DNA from 3 places in the Streptomyces sp. NPDC002403 genome. Region 2 is predicted to be linked to each of the others. Evidence: predicted binding sites of a transcription regulator. Region 2 holds the regulator's gene; each other region holds the start of a gene.
What was found. Region 2 encodes HspR, which represses chaperone genes until heat shock. Its sites were predicted from a motif close to TTGAGNNNNNNNNNCTCAA; they were not measured.
Positions count from the first base shown of each region.

Region 1: a site for HspR is predicted at 2,898-2,916, ahead of dnaK (molecular chaperone DnaK). Genes of this name have one in related genera too.
Region 3: a site for HspR is predicted at 2,614-2,632, ahead of lon (endopeptidase La). Genes of this name have one in related genera too.

Region 1 covers NZ_JBSFBQ010000036.1:346-5,553, reverse strand. The annotation lists gene ACWCPY_RS30270 ((Fe-S)-binding protein) at 1-1,872, opposite strand, end outside; gene ACWCPY_RS30265 (sugar transferase) at 1,961-2,623, opposite strand; gene dnaK (molecular chaperone DnaK) at 2,940-4,790, shown strand; gene grpE (nucleotide exchange factor GrpE) at 4,787-5,208, shown strand, end outside.
Region 2 covers NZ_JBSFBQ010000018.1:176-5,383, reverse strand. The annotation lists gene clpB (ATP-dependent chaperone ClpB) at 1-916, opposite strand, end outside; gene ACWCPY_RS20840 (pyridoxamine 5'-phosphate oxidase family protein) at 1,166-1,570, shown strand; gene ACWCPY_RS20835 (Rieske (2Fe-2S) protein) at 1,717-2,037, opposite strand; gene ACWCPY_RS20830 (hypothetical protein) at 2,034-2,369, opposite strand; gene ACWCPY_RS20825 (helix-turn-helix transcriptional regulator) at 2,498-3,484, shown strand; gene ACWCPY_RS20820 (heat shock protein transcriptional repressor HspR) at 3,647-4,093, opposite strand; gene dnaJ (molecular chaperone DnaJ) at 4,095-5,208, opposite strand, start outside.
Region 3 covers NZ_JBSFBQ010000011.1:94,086-99,293, reverse strand. The annotation lists gene ACWCPY_RS15470 (polysaccharide deacetylase family protein) at 1-31, shown strand, start outside; gene lon (endopeptidase La) at 168-2,591, opposite strand; gene ACWCPY_RS15460 (hypothetical protein) at 2,769-3,035, shown strand; gene ACWCPY_RS15455 (rhomboid-like protein) at 3,001-3,801, opposite strand; gene ACWCPY_RS15450 (RNA polymerase sigma factor) at 3,937-4,542, shown strand; gene ACWCPY_RS15445 (zf-HC2 domain-containing protein) at 4,563-5,208, shown strand, end outside.

The DNA of each region.
Region 1 (5,208 bases), on a different contig from region 2:
CAGGTAGCACGGGTCGTGGTACGTGATCAGGCCCTCGACCGGGGTCACCGGGATCAGCTTGCCCTCGTCGATGAGGTGCTGGAGCAGCTGGGTGTGGTGGATGACCTCGTACTCGCCGCCGAGCTGCGGGTACTCGTTGGCGATGGTGTTGAAGCAGTGCGGGCAGGTCGCGACGATCTTCTTCGACGACTTCGGCTTCCTGGTCGAGTCGTCCTCGTCGTCCTCGCCGAACGCCATGTTCAGCATCGCGACGTTCTCCTGGCCGAGCTGCTGGAACAGCGGCTCGTTGCCCAGGCGGCGGGCGGAGTCACCGGTGCACTTCTCGTCGCCGCCCATGATCGCGAACTTGACGCCCGCGATGTGGAGGAGTTCGGCGAAGGCCTTGGTGGTCTTCTTCGCCCGGTCCTCCAGGGCGCCGGCGCAGCCGACCCAGTACAGGTAGTCGATCTCCGTGAGGTCCTCGACGTCCTTGCCGACGATCGGGACCTCGAAGTCGACCTCCTTGGTCCACTCGACGCGCTGCTTCTTCGCCAGGCCCCAGGGGTTGCCCTTCTTCTCCAGGTTCTTGAGCATCGTGCCCGCCTCGGACGGGAACGCGGACTCGATCATCACCTGGTAGCGGCGCATGTCGACGATGTGGTCGATGTGCTCGATGTCGACCGGGCACTGCTCCACGCACGCACCGCAGGTGGTGCAGGACCACAGCACGTCCGGGTCGATGACGCCGTTCTCCTCGGCCGTGCCGATCAGCGGGCGCCCGGCCTCCGCGAGAGCCGCGGCCGGTACGTCCTTCAGCTGCTCCTCGGACGCCTTCTCCTCGCCCTCCATCGTCTTGCCGCCGCCGGCCAGCAGGTACGGGGCCTTGGCGTGCGCGTGGTCGCGCAGGGACATGATCAGGAGCTTGGGGGAGAGCGGCTTGCCGGTGTTCCAGGCGGGGCACTGCGACTGGCAGCGGCCGCACTCGGTGCAGGTGGAGAAGTCGAGCAGGCCCTTCCAGGAGAAGTGCTCGATCTGCGAGACGCCGTAGACGTCGTCCTCGCCCGGGTCCTCGAAGTCGATCTCCTTGCCGCCGGAGGTCATCGGGAGCAGCTCGCCGAGCGAGGTCTCGCCCTTGGCGTCGCGCTTGAACCAGATGTTCGGGAAGGCCAGGAAGCGGTGCCAGGCCACACCCATGTCGGTCTTCAGGGCGACCGTGATCATCCAGATGAAGGAGGTCGCGATCTTCAGGCCGGCGAAGAAGTAGGTGAGGTTCTGGAGGGTGGAGACGTCCATGCCCTCCAGCCAGTTGACGACCGGGTACGAGATGAAGAAGGAGGACTCGTAGCCGTCGACGTGGTGCTGGGCGCCTTCGAGGGCGTGCAGCATGAAGATGCAGACGCCGACGATGAGGATGACGGCCTCGACGAAGTACGCCTGGCCGAAGTTGGACCCGGCGAAGCGGGACTTGCGGCCCGGCTTGCGCGGGTGGGCCAGCTGGCGGATGACGATCAGGGTCAGGATGCCGAGCACGGTCATCGTGCCGATGAACTCGACGAAGACGTTGTACGGCGCCCAGTCGCCGATGATCGGCAGGAGCCAGTCGGCCTTGAAGAGCTGGCCGATCGCGTTGACGATCGTCAGCAGCAGCGAGAAGAAGCCCACCGCCACGAACCAGTGCGCGACACCGACGATGCCCCAGCGGTTCATCCGGGTATGGCCGAGGAACTCCCTGGCCACGGTGAGGGTGCGCTGTGCGGGCTCGTCCGTGCGGGTGCCCGCGGGCACGTTCTGGCCGAGCCGCATGAAGTTGTAGATCTGCAGGAGGGCGCGGAGGAACAGGGCCACGCCGACCACGATCAGAACCAGCGACACGATGATCGCGGCGAGTTGCATTTGGGGGCTCCTCGGGCCTGCGAGGGTGGAATCCAGCGTCAATGAGCGAGTACTGGCGATTATCCGGGATTACTAAGCAGTAACTTAATCAGTCTGTGCTGACACTACCCACTTCTTCTGCCGCGCTGTAGCCGGACAGGCGGTGATCTGTGTCGCTCAGGCGTGCCTTTCCGCGCCGGGTGAGCCCTCGGGCCGCCTCGCGGAGCGGAGCGTGCACGGCTCTCGCCAGGATGGCCAGGTCCATTCCCACTCCGTGGTGCTCGGCGTAGTGCTGGTCCAGCAGTGCCGGCTCGTCCCACGGCATCCCGGAGCGGGAGCGCACCTGCGCCAGGCCGGTGAGGCCCGGCTTCAGTTCCTGCCGCCAGTGTCTCGCGGCGGGAGGGGTGCCCGGGTCCGTGCTGCGCCCCGCGTCCGCCTCGTCCGGGGTCAGGGGCTCCGGGCCGACCAGGGAGAGGTCTCCCCGTACGACGTACGGCAGCCTGGAGAGCAGGTCGAGCCGGAGCCTCCGGGTGCTCAGTGAGCGCAGTACGAAGACATGGCCGTCCTGCCCGACCCGGGGCGAGTGGGTCAGTACGCCGCCGGGGGGCCGTCGCGCCGCAAGGACGGCGGCGCCCGTGGCGAGCAGGGGAGAGGTCAGGGCCAGGAGGGCCGAGCCGAGGGTCAGGTCCAGTACGCGCTTGGCCGACGGTCGCTCCCGGTGCGGGTTCCGTCGTCGGGTGCGTGCCGCACTCCGCCTCTGCTGTGTCTGCATCGTTCGCACCTGCCAGGGGTTCACGGTGGATCGAGTGCCGGTTTTGCGTGGCTCACGGCATTTTGTGACAGAACGATCCCATGCGGCGATGATGGGGAGGGGTTGCGTGGCCGGGGGGCGGGGAGTGTCGTGCGTGATCGGCCCGCGCGCCTCGCGTGTGCTTTCCCGTGCAGGTCTCGCACAGGGGAAATCCGCAGGTGGTGCTAGGTGTCCGCACGATAGTTGAGTCGACTCGGCTCAGGTCTGTTGACAGTGGGACGGGTGTCATGCATCCTTGAGTCAGATCCACTCAAGTAGTCAAGCTGGAGGAATTGAAATGGCACGTGCGGTCGGCATCGACCTGGGCACGACTAACTCCGTCGTCAGCGTTCTCGAAGGCGGCGAGCCCACCGTCATCACCAACGCAGAGGGCGCCAGGACCACGCCGTCCGTCGTCGCCTTCGCGAAGAACGGCGAGGTGCTGGTCGGAGAGGTCGCCAAGCGCCAGGCAGTGACCAACGTCGACAGGACCATCCGCTCGGTCAAGCGCCACATGGGCACCGACTGGAAGATCGACCTGGACGGCAAGAGCTTCAACCCGCAGCAGATGAGCGCCTTCATCCTGCAGAAGCTGAAGCGTGACGCCGAGTCGTACCTGGGCGAGAAGGTGACCGATGCGGTCATCACCGTCCCCGCGTACTTCAACGACTCCGAGCGTCAGGCGACCAAGGAGGCCGGCGAGATCGCGGGCCTGAACGTCCTGCGTATCGTCAACGAGCCGACCGCCGCCGCTCTGGCGTACGGGCTCGACAAGGACGACCAGACGATCCTCGTCTTCGACCTCGGTGGCGGCACCTTCGACGTGTCGCTCCTGGAGATCGGTGACGGCGTCGTCGAGGTGAAGGCCACCAACGGTGACAACCACCTCGGTGGTGACGACTGGGACCAGCGCGTCGTCGACTACCTGGTGAAGCAGTTCGCCAACGGCCACGGCGTGGACCTGTCCAAGGACAAGATGGCCCTCCAGCGTCTGCGCGAGGCCGCGGAGAAGGCGAAGATCGAGCTCTCGTCCTCGACCGAGACCACGATCAACCTGCCGTACATCACGGCGTCCGCCGAGGGCCCGCTGCACCTGGACGAGAAGCTCACGCGCTCGCAGTTCCAGCAGCTCACGGCCGACCTCCTGGACCGCTGCAAGAGCCCGTTCCACAACGTCATCAAGGACGCGGGCATCCAGCTCTCCGAGATCGACCACGTCGTTCTCGTCGGTGGCTCCACCCGTATGCCGGCCGTCGCCGAGCTCGTCAAGGAGCTGACCGGTGGCCAGGAGGCCAACAAGGGTGTGAACCCGGACGAGGTCGTCGCCATCGGCGCCTCGCTCCAGGCCGGTGTCCTCAAGGGTGAGGTCAAGGACGTCCTGCTCCTCGACGTCACCCCGCTGTCCCTCGGTATCGAGACCAAGGGCGGCATCATGACCAAGCTCATCGAGCGCAACACCACGATCCCGACCAAGCGCTCCGAGATCTTCACGACGGCCGAGGACAACCAGCCGTCCGTGCAGATCCAGGTCTACCAGGGCGAGCGCGAGATCGCGGCGTACAACAAGAAGCTCGGAATGTTCGAGCTGACCGGCCTGCCGCCGGCCCCGCGTGGCGTCCCGCAGATCGAGGTCGCGTTCGACATCGACGCGAACGGCATCATGCACGTCGCCGCCAAGGACCTCGGCACCGGCAAGGAGCAGAAGATGACCGTCACCGGCGGCTCCTCGCTGCCGAAGGACGAGGTCAACCGGATGCGTGAGGAGGCCGAGCAGTACGCGGAGGAGGACCACCGCCGCCGCGAGGCCGCCGAGTCGCGCAACCAGGGCGAGCAGCTCGTCTACCAGACGGAGAAGTTCCTCAAGGACAACGAGGACAAGGTCCCCGGCGACGTGAAGACGGAGGTGGAGACCGCGCTCACCGAGCTGAAGGAGAAGCTCAAGGGCGAGGACACCGCCGAGATCCGTACCGCCACCGAGAAGGTCGCGGCCGTCTCGCAGAAGCTCGGCCAGGCGATGTACGCCAACGCCCAGGCCGACGGCGGCCCGCAGGGTGACCCGCAGCCGGGCGCCCAGGGCAAGGCCGACGACGACGTCGTCGACGCCGAGATCGTGGACGACGAGAAGGACGCCAAGGGCGGTGCGGTGTGACCGAGGAGACCCCGGGCTTCGAGGAGAAGCCCGACGTCCCCTCCGGCGCCACCCCTGACGGAGCTGAGCCGAAGGACGCCTCTTCCTCCTCTTCGGAGGAGGGGGCGGCCCCGGCCGGGGACGGAGTGCAGACAGTCGGCCTGACCGCGCAGCTGGACCAGGTCCGCACCGCGCTCAACGAGCGCACGGGCGACCTCCAGCGGCTCCAGGCCGAGTACCAGAACTACCGCCGCCGCGTCGAGCGGGACCGGGCCACGGTCAAGGAGATCGCTGTTGCGGGTCTCCTGTCCGAGCTCCTGCCCGTGCTCGACGACGTCGGCCGGGCCCGGGACCACGGCGAGCTCGTGGGCGGGTTCAAGTCGGTGGCCGAGTCCCTGGAGACGGTCGTCGCCAAGCTGGGCCTGCAGCAGTTCGGCAA
Region 2 (5,208 bases):
CCAGCATCGGCTTGAGCATGTTGCCGGCGTCCATGGCGGAGTCGCCGCCGGCGCCCGCGCCGACGACGGTGTGCAGCTCGTCGATGAAGGTGATGATCTGCCCGTCGCTGTCCTTGATCTCGGAAAGGACGGTCTTCAGTCGCTCCTCGAACTCACCGCGGTACTTGGCACCCGCCACCATCGCGCCGAGGTCGAGCGAGACGAGCCGCTTGTTCTTCAGGGACTCCGGGACGTCGCCCTTGACGATGCGCTGGGCGAGGCCCTCGACGACGGCCGTCTTGCCGACGCCGGGCTCACCGATGAGCACGGGGTTGTTCTTGGTGCGGCGGGACAGGACCTGCACGACGCGACGGATCTCCTGGTCGCGCCCGATGACCGGGTCGAGCTTGCCCTCGCGTGCGGCCGCGGTGAAGTCCGTACCGAACTTCTCCAGCGCCTTGTACTGCCCCTCCGGGTCGGGTGTGGTCACCCGGCGCCCTCCCCTGCTCTTCTCGAATGCGTCCAGCAGCTTCTTCGCACTGGCCCCCTGCCCACCGAGGATCTCACCGGCGCGGCCGCCCTCGGCGGCGATGCCGATCAGCAGGTGCTCGGTGGAGATGTAGTCGTCGCCGAGCTCCTTCGCGCGCTGCGCGGCATCGGCGATGACGGCGAGCAGCTCGCGGTTGGGCTGCGGCGGGGCGACGGTCGACCCGGTGACGCTGGGCAGCGCGCCCAGCAGCCGCTCGGTCTCGGTGCGTACGGCGATCTGGTCGGCCTCGACGGCGGCGAGCAGATCGGTGATGTTCGCGTTGTCCTCGCCCGCGAGCAGCGCGAGCAGCAGGTGCCCGGGGGTCAGATCGGGGTGCCCGTCCTTCACGGCCCTGCTGGTGGCCGCGTTGATGGCGTCCCGGCTCTTGTTGGTCAGCTCGGCGTCCACGTGCGCTTTCTCCTCCTTGCGGCGACTTGCCCTCTCCACAACACTGACTTAGTCAACGTGCATAAAGTTGAGTCTATTCCACTCAAGCCAATGTTGAGTCTACTCCACTCAACTTGATGCCGGGAGCTGTCCGCGCCAGTCCCGCCCCTTGTCCCGGTGCTTCGAGTGAACCGGCCGCACCGGCCCTCCGCCACCGCAGCGGGCCCACGGCGCGGCCGGCGCCGCGTCCGCGCTGCCTACGCTGTCCCCATGGCAGTAGACGTGACGAACCCCGGCCCCGAGTACCTCGCCTTCTGGCGCGCACGCCATGTGTGCACCCTGACCACGCCCCGCCCCGACGGCACACCGCACGTGGTGCCGGTGGGCGTGACGTACGACCCCGAGACGAGGCTGGCGCGCGTCATCACCGGCAAGAACACCCGGAAGGCCGCCAACGTCCTGGCCGCGGGCCCGGACGGCGTACGGGTCGCGGTCTGCCAGATCGACGGGCGGCGCTGGGCGACGCTGGAGGGGCGCGCGACGGTGCGCACGGAGCCGGAGGCGGTGGCCGACGCGGTACGCCGCTACACGGAACGCTACGAGCGCACGCCGAAGCCCAACCCGGACCGGATCGTCATCGAGATCACCGTGGACCGGGCGCTCGGCAGGGCCTGAGCGGCCCGTCGGCCGGGGATCGCGCCGGGCCGGGAAGGGCGCGGCGGGCACGGCCGGGAAAAGCACAACGGCGCCATCGTGTTCAGGTCACGATGGCGCCGTTGTGTGGGGGAGTGACTGAGCGACATGGAACGACGGGGGATCGCTCAGGCACTGCGGGGGGTGGCGGAGATAGTCTCTGGCTCGAACAGCTGGTGGTCCCGCCGGTCGAGGTTGACGAAAATCATGTCGTACCGAATCGCACAGCGAACGGGCTGCGGGGCTCCACGCGGCTTGCGCAGGCAACGGTAGGCACGTACTTCGTCGTCTTCTTCACGTGCGACAACGATGGGGTCGCCGAACAGAGTGACCATCAACGAGTCGCCACAGTGGGGGATGGCAGTGACGAGATCGATGAAATGCCAGCCTGATCGGTAGGCCGTGGCCATCTCTCGCCGGAAGGTCCGGTCGTCCGGCGGGATGGTCATGCGCCTGTGCGGGCCGCGGCGGAGCCGGTGGGCGAGACCCAGCCGATGTCGGTGGGCGAGACCCAGCCGATGTCGGACGACTTGCCGGGCGCGACCGGCCACCCGATGTCACCGTCGGCCGCGGCCTGGACGACCCACCCGATGTCGGACGACTTGGCAGGTGCGACCGGCCACCCGATGTCACCGTCGGCCGCGGCCTGGACAGCCCACCCGATGTCGCCACCGGCAACACTGTCCTCGCTCCAGCCAATGTCGCTGCCGCCCAGCAGCCCGATGCCCAGGGCCGCGACGAACGAGACGGCAAGCGCCGAGCGATGCATTCGCTTATACATAGTCGGCTTCGTCCTCACTTGTGGATTCTTCTCCCCCGCACCTAAGACGATGTCTCACCTGGGCACGCCAGCACCACTGAGTAGATGCATCATGTTCCTGCATGTTCAGGAACCTGGGGGGTGACGATATGACCACAAGCAACACAAAGCCGACACATTCTCACGGGATCACCGAACTGTGCGACGCGGGAGCACACCTTTACGCCAGCGCTTTGCGGCTGGGACGCATCGCCCGCGCCGAAGTGGAACCGGCGCCCTGCCTGATGGAGTTCGCGCTGCTGCATCCCGATCCGGACGACGCGGCCTGGCTCCGGCCCGTTCCGCCGTCCACCGCTCTTGCGCAACATCTGCATCCCATCGAGCGCGAGATCCTGGAACGGCGCCGGCACTCGGTCGAACTGACGGAGTCGTTCGAGCCGTTCATGGACATCAGCACTCTGGGGCCGCCCAGCACCCACGCCATCACCGTGCTGGAGGGCGGGAACCGGATCAACGCGGCCCTCGATCTCGCCACCGCAGAGTGCCGCACCGAAGTGCTCACCGTCCAGCCCGGCGGCGGCCGGACCGAGCATCGTCTCAGCAAGTCGCTGGAACGCGGCCTGTCCGTGATCCACCGCGGCGTCAGCATGCGCACCCTCTACCAGCACACCGCGCGCCACAGCCCCAGCACACTCGCGTACGCGGAACGCATGACCGACGACAACGTGGAGATACGCACGCTCGAAGAGCTCATCGGCCGCCTGATCGTGTTCGACCGGACCGTCGCCTTCATCCCGGCCAGCGACGACGACCAGGTCGCCCTGGAACTGCGCCACCCCGGGCTCGTGCAGTACCTGGCCAACGTGTTCGAGCACTTCTGGACCAGAGCGGCTCCACTGCGTGAGGAGGTCAAGTACGAACCGACCTCCCTGGGCATCAGCGGGGTCCAGCGCTCCATCGCCCAGCTCCTCGTGGAGGGCCACGTGGACGACTCCATCGCCCGCCGTCTCGGCATGAACGTCCGCACCTGCCGGGCCCACGTCGCCAAACTCGCCGCCGCGCTCGGCAGCAACAGCCGGGCCCAGCTCGGCTATCTGATAGCCCGGTCGGGAATCCTGGAAGAGGAGCAGAGCTGAGGCCCCGCCCGCCCCGCGAGCGGCTTCTCGTCTTCTCGTCTTCGCGTCGGTGTACGGCAAAGGGCCGGGGAACCGACCCGTGAGTCGGCTCCCCGGCCCTTCTGCGCGCGGGCGGGCGGTCCACCGGGCGTCAGCCGCGCCCGGCCCGGCCGCCCGCCCCGCTCAGTCCTTCGGACGCTTCGGCCGCCAGACCACCAACGCGCTGGTCTGCTGCACGTCCTGATACGGCACCAGATCACGCCGGTACGAGGCGTGGACCTGGGCCTCGCGCTGCTGCATCGCCTGTGCCGCGCCGTCCACGGCCGCCGAGAGCTCGGCGACGCGCTGCTGGAGCGCGGCGACCTGGTTCTCCAGCTCGATGATGCGCTTGATGCCGGCGAGGTTGATGCCCTCGTCCTGCGACAGCTGCTGCACGGTGCGCAGCAGCTCGATGTCGCGGGCCGAGTAGCGCCTGCCGCGCCCGGCCGTGCGGTCGGGCGAGACCAGGCCGAGGCGGTCGTACTGGCGCAGCGTCTGCGGATGCAGGCCCGAGAGCTGGGCCGCGATCGAGATCACGTACACCGGGGATTCATCGGTCAGTTCGTACGGATTACGTCGTCGGCCGTCCACCTCAAGCTCCCTTCGCCGCCTGGAACAGTTCCGCCCGCGGGTCCTGGCCCGCGGTCGCCTTCCGGTAGGCCTCCAGTGCGTCCCTGGCCTCGTCGCTGAGGCCCTTGGGGACCGCCACCTCGACGGTGACCAGCAGGTCGCCCCGGGTGCCGTCCTTGCGTACCGCGCCCTTGCCGCGGGCGCGCATCGTGCGCCCGTTGGGGGTGCCCACGGGCAGCTTCAGGGTGACCGGCGGTCCGCCGAGCGTGGGCACCTTCACCTCGCCGCCGAGCGCCGCCTCCGTGAAGTCGACGGGCACGGTGACCGTGAGGTTGTCGCCCTTGCGGCCGAAGACCGGGTGGGCGCCGACGTGGACCACGACATACAGATCGCCGGCCGGTCCACCGCGCTCGCCCGGACCGCCCTTGCCGCGCAGCCGGATCCGCTGGCCGTCGGAGACGCCCGCCGGAATCCTGACCTGCATGGTCCGGGAGGACTTCGCCCGTCCGCTGCCCTTGCAGACGTCACAGGGGTCCTGGGCGATGAGGCCCCGGCCCTTGCAGTCCACGCAGGGGTCGGTGAGCGAGAAGCCGCCGCCGGTTCCGCGCGAGACCTGGCCGGTGCCGAGACAGGTCGGGCAGACCCTGGGGGTGCCGTTCTTGTCGCCGGTGCCGGAACACGCCTTGCAGGGAGCCTGGCTGGACATCCGCAGCGGGACCGTGGCCCCGTCGACCGCCTCGGTGAAGCTGAGCGTCACCTCGGACTCGATGTCCTGGCCGCGGCGCGGCTGCACCCGTGTCCCCGTACCGCCCCGGTTGAACAGGCCGCCGAAGACATCGCCCAGACCGCCGCCGCCGAAACCGCCGGCTCCGCCGCCCTGGCCACCGCCCTGGCCGCCTCCGAAGAGGTCGCCGAGGTCGAAGTTGAAGTTGCCTCCCGCGCCTCCGGGTCCGGCCCTGAAGCCGCCGTTGCCGAAGAGGGCGCGCGCCTCGTCGTACTCCTTGCGCTTCTTGCTGTCACCGAGGACGTCGTTCGCTTCGGAGATCTCCTTGAAGCGCTCCTCCGCCTTGTCGTCACCCTTGTTGGCGTCCGGGTGGAACTCGCGGGCGAGCTTCCGGTACGCCTTCTTGATCTCG
Region 3 (5,208 bases), on a different contig from region 2:
GCCGGTCCCGGGGACCATCTACCGCCCCTGAGCCGGGCACGGAACACGCGGACACGGAAGGTCCCGCCCACCCGTTGCCGGGCGGGCGGGACTTCACGGACCCGGCCCGGGGCGTCCCGTTCGGACCATGCCGGCCTCGGGGGGCGGCGTGATCCGAACGGAAACCCCTAGGCGGCCGCCGGGATCCTCTCCTCGGGCCTTGCCGCGGCGGCCGGGGCCAGGGCGATCTCCAGGACCTGGCGGACATCGGTCACCGGGTGGACCTCCAGCGTGTCCAGGACCTCGGCGGGGACGTCGTCGAGGTCGGCCTCGTTCCGCTTCGGGATCACCACGGTGGTGATCCCGGCCCGGTGCGCGGCCAGCAGCTTCTGCTTCAGGCCGCCGATCGGCAGCACCCGTCCGGTCAGCGAGACCTCACCGGTCATCGCCACGTCCGTACGGACCAGCCGTCCGGAGAGCAGCGACGCCAGCGCCGTCGTCATGGTGATGCCGGCGCTCGGGCCGTCCTTCGGGACCGCGCCCGCCGGGAAGTGGATGTGCACGCCGCGGTCCTTCAGGTCCGCGACCGGCAGCTCCAGCTCCGCACCGTGCGACCGCAGGAAGCTCAGCGCGATCTGCGCGGACTCCTTCATGACGTCGCCGAGCTGACCGGTGAGGGTCAGTCCGGACGCCCCGGTCTCCGGGTCGGCCAGTGACGCCTCCACGAACAGCACGTCGCCGCCCGCGCCGGTCACCGCGAGTCCGGTGGCCACACCGGGCACCGACGTACGGCGCTCGGCCGGGTCCTGGGCGGACTCGGGAACGTGGTGCGGACGCCCGATCAGAGCGCGCAGATCCGCTTCGGTGACCGTGAACGGAAGCTCCCGGTCGCCCAGTTCGTGCTGGGCCGCGACCTTGCGGAGCAGCCGGGCGACGGCCCGCTCCAGATTGCGTACGCCCGCTTCACGGGTGTACTCGCCGGCCAGCTTGCGCAGCGCGGACTCGTCGAGCGTCACCTCGTCCTTCTCCAGACCGGCCCGCTCCAGCTGGCGCGGGAGCAGGTGGTCCCGGGCGATGACGACCTTCTCGTCCTCGGTGTAGCCGTCCAGCCGGACCAGCTCCATGCGGTCGAGCAGGGCCTCCGGGATCGCTTCGAGCACATTGGCCGTGGCCAGGAAGACGACATCGCTGAGGTCGAGTTCGACCTCCAGGTAGTGGTCGCGGAAGGTGTGGTTCTGCGCCGGGTCGAGGACTTCGAGCAGGGCGGCGGCCGGGTCGCCCCGGAAGTCGGAGCCGACCTTGTCGATCTCGTCGAGCAGGACGACCGGGTTCATCGAGCCGGCCTCCTTGATGGCCCGCACGATCCGTCCGGGGAGGGCGCCCACGTACGTACGCCGGTGGCCCCGGATCTCCGCCTCGTCCCGCACACCGCCGAGCGCGACGCGGACGAACTTGCGGCCCATGGCGTGTGCGACGGACTCGCCGAGCGAGGTCTTTCCCACGCCCGGAGGCCCCACCAGCGCCAGCACGGCACCGCCGCGCCGCCCGCCGACGACCCCCAGGCCGCGGTCGCAGCGCCGCTTGCGGACGGCGAGGTACTCGGTGATGCGCTCCTTCACGTCCTGGAGCCCCGCGTGCTCGGCATCGAGGATCTCCTGGGCGCCCCGGATGTCGTAGGCGTCCTCGGTCCGCTCGGTCCACGGCAGTTCGAGGACGGTGTCGAGCCAGGTCCGGATCCAGGAGCCCTCGGGGCTCTGGTCGGAGGAGCGCTCCAGCTTGTCGACCTCCTTGAGCGCGGCCTCGCGGACGTGCTCGGGAAGGTCGGCGGCCTCGACGCGGGCCCGGTAGTCGTCGGACTCGTCCTCCGGATCACCGTTGAGCTCGGAGAGCTCCTTGCGCACGGCTTCGAGCTGGCGCCGCAGCAGGAACTCGCGCTGCTGCTTGTCGACGCCCTCCTGGACGTCCTTGGCGATGGATTCGGCGACGTCCTGCTCGGCGAGGTGTTCGCCGAGCCACTGGATGGCGAGCTTCAGCCGGGCGACCGGGTCCGCGGTCTCCAGGAGCCGCACCTTCTGGGCGGTGGTGAGGAAGGGCGAGTAACCGGAATTGTCGGCGAGCGCGGAGATGTCCTCGATCTGCTGGACCCGGTCCACGACCTGCCAGGCGCCGCGCTTCTTCAGCCAGCTGGTGGCGAGCGCCTTGTACTCCTTGACCAGCTCGGCGGCGGCTCCGGGAAGCGGGTCGGGGACGACCGCGTCGATCCGGGTCCCCTCCACCCAGAGCGCCCCGCCCGGCCCGCTGGTCCCGGCCCCGATCCGCACCCGGCCCCGGCCGCGGATCAGCGCGCCCGGATCCCCGTCCGAAAGCCGTCCGACCTGCTCGACGGTGCCGATGACACCGGTCCCGGTGTACGTCCCGTCGATCCGCGGCACCAGCAGCACCTCGGGTTTGCCGCCGCCGTCCCGGGCCGCGGCCTGTGCGGCCTCGACGGCGGCACGTACATCGGTGTCGGACAGGTCCAGAGGCACCACCATCCCGGGCAGCACGACCTCGTCGTCGAGCGGCAGCACGGGCAGGGCGAGCGGAGTGACCGCATCGGAATCGGTAGCCATGATCTCCCCTTCGGCAGTCAAGTTGAGCTATGCAGACTCAATGCTCCTGAGCCGCTCATTGTTCCCCGGGGAGTGTTCGCTCTGAGCGATCATCCGATCGCTCTCGTGAAACGGCGATGGCGGCGAAGGGCCGCCGGAGCCACCACGGAGGCCTGACGCCGACGCCTGGTACGCGGCGTGGCGCGACGGCTCGTACGGTCCGGCTTCACCCTGGTCATGCCGCGCCGGCGCGGCTGGACCAGCGACCTCGCCGAGTCCGCCGAGGTGTTCGCCCGCTACTACCCCGACCACCCGGAGCGGACCGAGCAGCTGCGGCCGGCCGCACGCGCCGGCCGCGCCCCCTGCGCCGACCCGGCCGTCGTCGCGATGCTCATCGACGACCTGGCACCCTGGCCGGCGGCCGAGTACCTCACGGTGCACGGCGCGAAGGCGCCACGCCCCTGACCGCTCCCTTGGCCGCACCGGCCCGGCGCAGCAGCGGCCAGCAGGCCACTCCGAGCAGCAGCGCCAGCGGATGGCCCCAGTTGGTGAGCGGGTTGCTCAGTTCGACCAGGTCCCGTGCCAGCATCACGCCCACCCCGCCGAGCACCAGCACCCGCAGCAGCGGGGTGAACAGCCCGCTCAGCGCGCCCACGCTCGCCATCAGCCCGAAGCTGATGCCGTAGTCGAGGCGGTGCAGGGACGACTCCGGCAGATGCCCGGCGACCACGGAGAGCCCGACCGGGATCTCCGTGGCGAGCGTGGCCACGACATGGCCGAGCACGAACACCCCGGCGGTCCGCCACCCCCCGATGCGGCGTTCCAGCGCGGTCAGTACGAGGGCGAAGGCGACGACGTACGGGGAGGTGAGCCCGCCGACGACCCACAGGGCGCTGGCGACCAGGACGAGCAGCGGGGTCTCGCCGAGGTGTGCGACGTCCGTGCTCGATTCGCGCAGCACGGCGGCGACGGTGCCGGGATCGGCGTACTCCATGAAGAGGGACGTGGCGACCAGCACCAGCAGGTAGCCGAAGGTGAAAGGGGTTCCGGTGGGTGTCGGGAGCAGCCGCGGCCACCGGTAGGACCTGTGGACCGGATTCGGCGGGGCCGCGGGGCCGCCCGTACGGTCCCGGCACGGGACGGCGGCCGCGCGGTTCTGGCACGGGACGACGTCGAGCAGCGGAGCCTCGCGGGGTTCTTCGTGGACCGCCCTGTCCGTACGCTGATGCACCTCGCAAGGTCCCTTTCCATGACAAGCCCCCCGAGGCAACGTTTCACCCTCGGTGATCCTCCCTCAGACCGCCTGTGGCGTGAGCCACACACGCCGTCCGTGAACCGGCTCGGATCCGTGGCCCGATAGAGGGGTGTGAAGCTGTTGCGCCCCTCGGGGGAGGACCCGGACGACGACCACGCCCTGCTGCGTGCCGTCGCACAGGGAGACACGGAGGCCCTGGCGACGCTCTACGACCGGCATGCCGGCTGGCTGCTGGCCCGGCTGGGCAGGCGGTGCGCGGATGCCGAGACGGTACGGGAGGTGCTTCAGGACACCTTTGTCACGGTCTGGCGCTCCGCCGGTTCGCACCGCGGCTTCCGGGTCGGCGGCTGGCTGTGGGTGATCGCCTCGCGCCGGCTGGTGGACGCGCAGCGGGCCGACGCCCGTACCCGTCTCGCCGCCCGGGCCGAGCGGACCGGGACCAACGAGTGGGCCGCCACCGTGCCGTCCGCCGAGGAACGGGTGCTCGCCGGGCTGGAGTACGGGGATGTGGGCGCCGCGCTCGACCGGATCTCGCCCGAGCTGCGGGAGGTCCTGCGCGCCACGGTCATCGACGGGCTGACGACCCGCGAGACGGCGCGGCTCCTCGGCATACCCGAGGGCACGGTCAAGACCCGGGCGATGCGGGCCAGGCGCGAGCTGCGCGCCGCGCTGGAGCTGTCGGTTCCGGAGCCCGGACCGCTGGGAGGAACGGCGTGACCAGGAGGGGAGGCGACGGCATGCCCCGGTGGCATGTGAGCGCGGAGCTGGCCGGGCGGTACGCCGCCGGTTCGATGGCGGAGACCGACGCGTGGTCCGTGGAGAAGCACGTGGAGGCGTGCGGGGGGTGCGCGGCGCGGATCTCGGCGGCGGTGCGGGCCCGGCCGCAGGCGGGTGCGGCGCTGGACACGGTACGCGCGGGGGTGCTGGCCGCGGTGACGGCCGAGGGGGCGCCCGCGAGGGGGCCCGCCCGCAGCGCCCGGCGCCGCTCCCCCGGGGCCGCGACCCGCGCCGGGCGGTTGCTGTGGGCCGCCGGGCCCGCGCTGCGCGCTCCGTGGCTGGCGGCTCTGGTGCTGGTGGCCGTCGGGGCCCTCGCGCTGGCGTACGGGGCCGGGGCCGGCGATGCCGTCCGCCCGCTGCTCCTCGTCGTCGCGCCGGTGCTGCCGCTGGCCGGGGTCGCCCTCTCCTACGGCCGGCACGCGGACCCGATGCACGAGATCACCGCTGCCACCCCGTCCGGCGGGCTGCGGCTGCTGCTGACCAGAACCGCCGCGGTGCTCGCCGTGAGCATCCCGGCGCTCACCCTCGCCGGGGCGGCGCTGCCCCCGTCCGCCGGGTGGCCCGGTGCGGCGGCCTGGCTGCTGCCGGGGCTCGCGATGACGCTGG